DNA from 2 places in the Pseudoalteromonas sp. S1650 genome. Region 1 is predicted to be linked to the other one. Evidence: predicted binding sites of a transcription regulator. Region 1 holds the regulator's gene; the other holds the start of a gene.

Region 1 (3,429 bases):
GTCTTTTAATGAAGTAACGAATGACTATGACGGTTTAAAACCCGCATACTTAGAATGACCCCAGCCGCAATACACAGCAAAATGCTGATCACAGAGACGAGTTCATTTTGTGTCCATTGCATCAAAGTGAATGCCGAAATAAAAATAATAAAGGGTTTAAATTCATAGTAATAGCGAAGTTTCTTTTGTTTAACTCGCTGGCTTGAATGATCGGTTCTTCTGGCTTCAGAACGCATCCGCCAAATGTTAGCACCTAATAAAAATAAGATGACACCGATTAATGTGGGCACATAATCATTGGCTAATGTGATACAACTGATGCCGAGAAAAAAGTATCCGTAGGGGACTAATTCGTATATTGGTTTAGCTAACATGAACTTATACCATCCTTGATATTGACCAGTCCTATAAGCTTAGTTTGTCCCTATAAAAACGCAATGTAACAGCGCGATTATTTGTTGAAATAACATTTTAAAAAGCTATGGAATATTTTAAATTCATAAATTTTTGTTATGTATCAATAAAAAAATATCATTATTAAAACACTGTGAAATAAATTCAATCCCTGTTTAAATATGTTCACCTTTACAAGATAGGCAAAAGTGCGTTTTAAGCGTACAATACAGCCTTCAAAAAACACCATACACGTTGCCTTAGGAGACCCCATGTTAGAACGTAGCATGAATATTTCGGATTTCGATCCAGAGTTATTTGCAGCCATCACTAAAGAGACTGCTCGTCAAGAAGAGCACATCGAACTGATCGCGTCTGAAAACTACTGTAGCCCACGCGTACTTGAAGCGCAGGGTTCTCAGCTTACCAACAAATATGCTGAAGGTTACCCAGGCAAACGTTACTATGGCGGTTGTGAGCATGTTGACGTTGTTGAGCAACTAGCTATTGACCGTGCAAACGAGTTATTCGGCACTGATTACGCTAACGTTCAACCACATGCGGGTTCACAAGCAAACGCAGCTGTTTTCCAAGCACTTCTTCAGCCACACGATACAGTACTAGGTATGAGCTTAGCTCATGGTGGTCACTTAACTCACGGTTCACACGTTAACTTTTCTGGTAAAACGTACAATGCAATTCAATACGGCCTAAATGAAGAAACAGGCGAAATTGATTACGCTCAAGTTGAAGCACTTGCATTAGAGCATAAGCCAAAAATGATCATCGCTGGTTTCTCAGCATATTCAGGCGTTGTTGACTGGGCTAAATTCCGTGAAATCGCTGATAAAGTAGGTGCGTACTTATTCGTAGATATGGCTCACGTTGCTGGTCTTATCGCGGCTGGTGTATACCCAAGCCCAATCCCTCACGCACACGTTGTTACAACAACAACTCACAAAACATTAGCGGGTCCTCGTGGCGGTCTAATCGTTTCTGCATGTGGTGATGAAGAGATCTACAAAAAGCTAAACAGCGCTGTATTCCCTGGCGGTCAAGGTGGTCCTTTATGCCACATCATCGCTGCTAAAGCGGTTGCTTTCAAAGAAGCATTACAACCAGAATTCAAAGCGTACCAAGCACAAGTTGTTAAGAACGCACAAGCGATGGTTGAAGTACTACAAGAGCGTGGCTACAAAGTTGTTTCTGGTAAAACAGACAACCACTTATTCCTTCTTGACCTAATCGATAAAGATATCACAGGTAAAGATGCTGACGCTGCACTAGGTAATGCAAACATCACAGTTAACAAAAACTCAGTACCAAACGACCCACGTTCACCGTTCGTAACGTCTGGTCTTCGTATTGGTTCTCCGGCTATTACTCGCCGTGGTTTCAAAGAAGCTGAGTCAAAAGAGCTTGCTGGCTGGATCTGTGACGTACTAGACAACATCAACGATGAGTCTGTACAAGCAGAAGTAAAAGAGAAAGTTAAAGCTATCTGTAAAAAATTACCAGTTTACGCTTAATTACTGGTTAAACCGTAATTAAGATAACAATAGCGTTGTTTTTTGCTATTATAAAGGCCGCTTATAAAGCGGCCTTTTTTTGTTTTTTATAAACGGAAGTTGAACCTTATGCATTGCCCTTTTTGCACAGCAAAAGATACCAAAGTAATTGATTCTCGACTTGTTGGCGGTGGTCATCAAGTGAGACGTCGACGTGAATGTAACGAATGCCATGAGCGCTTTACCACCTTTGAAGGCGCTGAACTTGTGATGCCAAGAGTCATCAAGCAAGATGGTAGCCGCGAACCATTCAATGAAGACAAGTTACTGAATGGCTTGCATCGCGCTTTAGAAAAACGCCCAGTCAGCACTGAGCAGGTCGACGAAGTCGTTAACATCATTAAATCTCAACTTCGTGCCACGGGTGAACGTGAAATCTCTAGCCATTTGATTGGTGAGTGCATCATGGAATCTCTGAAGAAACTCGACAAAGTGGCCTACGTACGCTTTGCTTCGGTTTATCGTTCATTTGAAGATATTCGCGAGTTTGGCGAAGAAATCGCTCGTTTAGGTGATTAATCATGTCATTTACAGAGCTTGATACGGCTTATATGGCGCGTGCCATTGAGCTTGCTAAACACGGCCGTTTTACTACGACGCCAAATCCTAATGTTGGCTGTGTACTGGTTAAAAATGGCGAAATAGTCGGTGAAGGCTTTCATCAAATCGCAGGGCAGGGCCATGCTGAAGTCAATGCATTAGCCGTGGCTGGCGACAACGCAAAAGGCGCCACTGCCTATGTCACTTTAGAGCCTTGTAGTCATTATGGGCGTACTCCGCCTTGTGCCGAAGGTTTAAAAGCCGCGGGTGTTAGCAAGGTGATTGCTGCTATGGTTGACCCAAACCCCGCGGTGAGTGGTCGTGGCCTACAGATTTTAGCCGATGCTGGCATTGAGGTGGCATCTGGTTTACTTGAGCAACAAGCGCGTGATTTAAACAAAGGCTTTTTAAAGCGTATGGAAACTGGATTGCCATATGTAACTTGTAAAATGGCGTGCAGTTTAGATGGTAAAACCGCACTCAATAATGGCCAAAGTAAATGGATAACCAGTTCTAAAGCGCGCCAAGATGTGCAAGCATTTCGTGCGCAAAGCTGTGCTATCTTAACCGGTGCAGACACCGTTATTACCGATAATGCCAAACTTAATGTCCGTGTTGATGAGTTGCCATTTAGCATGCCGACCTCGTTGCCTTTACGCCAGCCTACCCGAATCATTATTGACTCACAAAATAGGTTAACGCCTGAGCTTGCGTTATTCAGCATCGAGAGCCCGGTGATAATTTTTACCACGTCGCTTGATAATCAAACTAAGTGGCCTCACTTTGTTAAACACGAAGTAGTGCCAGCAGTTAATAATAAAGTTGATTTATCAGCACTTTTAAAGCGTCTTGCTGAACTACAATTTAATCACGTTTGGCTCGAAGCAGGTGCGACCCTGGCTGGCGTGTTTGCTGAGCAAGATTTAAT
Region 2 (3,429 bases), on a different contig from region 1:
TGCTAAGTTACATAGTTTAGAAACAGGCGTGCCTGTTGATTATATAAAAGTACCTGCAGAGCAATTCGCTGCTGAGCACCCTGCTCGCTTTGATGTTGTGACTTGTATGGAAATGCTTGAGCATGTTCCAGACCCTGCCTCTATTATTCGTGCTGTAGCAGAACTTGCTAAACCGGGCGCTGATGTATTCTTTTCAACATTAAATAAAACACCAAAAGCCTACTTGTTTGCTATTGTCGGTGCTGAAAAGCTTTTAAAAATGGTGCCTGAAGGTACGCATGACCATAAAAAGTTTATCAAACCTGCGCAGCTTATTGCATGGGCAGAAGAAGCAGGATTAAAAGTACGCGCCAGTACCGGCCTTCACTATAACCCGTTTTCTAAGCAGTACAGCTTAAATGATGATGTAAGTGTTAATTACATCCTGCACTTTGAGAAACTAGCCTAATGAGTGGTGTGCAAACACCCTCTATCGATTTTGATGCGTTTATCTTTGATTTAGATGGCACACTACTCGATACCGCGGATGACTTAGGTGGTGCATTAAACCGCGTGTTAGCAGACGCCAATGTGGCGCCTGTTGCTGAGCATGTTTATCGCCCTGCTGCGTCTAACGGTGCAAATGCATTATTAGAAGTAGGGTTTGGGGATAAATGGCCCGGACTTGAACAACTCGCCTTGCGCCAACAGCTTCTTGACTATTACGCCGAGGATATTGCTGTGCACAGTAAATGCTTCAACGGCATCGAACAGCTTTTAATTGCACTTGAGCAAAACAATATTAAGTGGGGCATTATGACTAATAAGCCCGGCTTTTTAACTGAGCCCTTAGTGCAAGCTATTCCCTCTTTGCGTGATGCAAAGGCAGTTGTGAGTGGCGATACATTAGCTGTGTCAAAACCATCACCGGATCCACTATTACACACTGCTGAGATCTTAGATGTTGATCCGAGCCGTTGTTTATATATCGGTGATGCTGAACGTGATATTCAAGCAGCAAAAGCAGCCAACATGTATAGCGCAACAGCGTTATGGGGTTACATACCGAGTGTAGACGCTGCACTTGGCTGGCAAGCGGATTTCAATTGGCAAACACCAATTGACGGTTTTAACCATATATAGTGCCATTTAAAAACTGAAACACCATATATTGTGATTTGATTTACTTTTGAGCATTCATTGATGATAAAAAAATCAGTCAAAATTTATTTTTCAAAACGGTAAATTTTCTGGATCTTTTGTTGATTTCTACAAATTTCGTCGTCTATGAATGTTCAAAGGTTAATGGTTACTAACACAATGCGCTTATCCAATAGTTATCCACAAATTGGGGCAATTCTATCCCTTGCAAAACAACTCAGACCACACTATCTTGTGATCTGCAATTTAAACAACACCAGATATTGTGGCTAAATGTTATTCAATTAGTTTATCTTGGTGTTGAATAATAATAATTACATTAAAGAATACCTTTGTCTTACAACTAAAATTTCCCAAGGAATACAGGCAAAACTATGAACCAACAGCTATCTGTAAGCAAACGTGACGGCCGTAAAGAGTCACTTGATCTAGATAAGATCCATCGCGTGATCGCTTGGGCCGCAGAAGGTCTAGAGAATGTGTCTGTCTCACAAGTTGAATTAAAATCACACATTCAATTTTATGACGGCATTCGTACCGATGACATTCATGAAACAATCATCAAAGCAGCAGCTGATCAGATCTCTAAAGATACGCCTGATTACCAATACCTCGCTGCTCGCTTAGCTGTATTCCATTTACGTAAAAAAGCATATGGTCAATTTGAGCCACCACGCTTATACGATCACATCACCAAATTAGTTGAAGACAAGCGTTATGATCAACACCTACTTGTTGATTATACCGAACAAGAAATTGACGAGTTAGATGCTTACATTGATCACAACCGTGACTTAAACTTCAGCTACGCTGCTGTTAAGCAACTTGAAGGTAAGTATTTAGTTCAAAACCGTGTAACTGGTGAAATCTACGAAAGTGCACAGTTTTTATATATCTTAGTGGCTGCAAGCTTATTCTCTGATTATCCAAAAGAGACACGCCTTGATTACATCAAGCGTTTTTATGATGCAGTATCTACATTCAAAATTTCATTACCGACACCTATCATGGCAGGTGTACGTACCCCTACACGTCAGTTCAGCTCATGTGTACTTATTGAATGTGGTGATAGCCTAGATTCTATTAATGCAACATCGTCTGCGATTGTTAAATATGTTTCGCAACGTGCAGGTATTGGTATTAATGCCGGTCGCATCCGTGCTCTTGGTAGTCCTATTCGTAACGGCGAAGCGTACCACACAGGTTGTATTCCGTTTTATAAGCACTTCCAAACAGCAGTTAAGAGCTGTTCACAAGGTGGTGTTCGTGGCGGCGCAGCAACGCTGTTCTACCCACTTTGGCACTTAGAAGTTGAAAACCTACTTGTTCTTAAGAACAACCGTGGTGTTGATGATAACCGTGTTCGTCACCTTGACTACGGTGTGCAGTTCAACAAATTAATGTATAGCCGTTTAATCAAAGACGATTACATCACATTATTTAGCCCATCAGATGTACCGGGTCTATACGATGCGTTCTTTGAAGATCAAGCGAAGTTTGATGAGCTATACATCAAATACGAGCAAGACGAGTCAATTCGTAAAAAACGTATTAAGGCGATTGAGTTATTCTCAATGTTTGCACAAGAGCGTGCCAGCACAGGTCGTATCTACTTACAAAACGTTGACCACTGTAATACGCACAGCCCGTTCATCTCGACTGTGGCACCAATTCGTCAATCTAACTTATGTTTAGAAATTGCACTACCAACTAAGCCACTTAGCAATGTAATGGATGAAGAAGGTGAAATTGCACTTTGTACGCTGTCGGCGTTTAACTTAGGTGCAATTGAATCACTTGATGAATTAGAAGAGCTTGCTGAACTTGCAGTACGTGCCCTTGATAACTTACTTGATTTCCAAGACTACCCTGTTCCTGCGGCTAAAAACGCGACTATGGGTCGTCGTACGCTAGGTATTGGTGTTATTAACTACGCATACTACTTAGCAAAAAATGGTAAGCGCTACTCAGATGGCAGCGCAAATGCCCTAACTCACAAAACATTTGAAGCAATTCAATATTACCTAATGAAAGCATCAAATGAGTTAGCGAAAGAACGTGGTGCGTGTCCTAAATTTAACGAGACAACCTATTCTCAAGGCATTATGCCAACAGATACTTACAAACGTGACCTAGATCAGTTCTGTGATGAGCCTCTTCACTTAGATTGGGATTCATTACGCGAGAGCATTAAAGAGCACGGTATGCGTAACTCAACGCTATCTGCCCTTATGCCTTCAGAGACATCATCGCAAATCTCTAACGCGACAAATGGTATCGAGCCACCAC

What was found. The regulator NrdR, encoded in region 1, represses ribonucleotide reductase genes. The targets are predictions, from matches to a motif close to AAACACNANATNTNGTGTTT.
Region 2: nrdA (class 1a ribonucleoside-diphosphate reductase subunit alpha) is a predicted target of NrdR. The motif match lies at 1,392-1,411, and genes of this name have one in related genera.

Annotation. Positions count from the first base shown of each region.
Region 1 covers NZ_PNDF01000013.1:20,556-23,984, reverse strand. Annotated here, with positions in the region: gene CWB80_RS03635 (hypothetical protein) at 6-374, opposite strand; gene glyA (serine hydroxymethyltransferase) at 666-1,922, shown strand; gene nrdR (transcriptional regulator NrdR) at 2,031-2,480, shown strand; gene ribD (bifunctional diaminohydroxyphosphoribosylaminopyrimidine deaminase/5-amino-6-(5-phosphoribosylamino)uracil reductase RibD) at 2,483-3,429, shown strand, end outside.
Region 2 covers NZ_PNDF01000031.1:59,753-63,181, reverse strand. Annotated here, with positions in the region: gene ubiG (bifunctional 2-polyprenyl-6-hydroxyphenol methylase/3-demethylubiquinol 3-O-methyltransferase UbiG) at 1-448, shown strand, start outside; gene CWB80_RS11385 (HAD family hydrolase) at 448-1,122, shown strand; gene nrdA (class 1a ribonucleoside-diphosphate reductase subunit alpha) at 1,515-3,429, shown strand, end outside.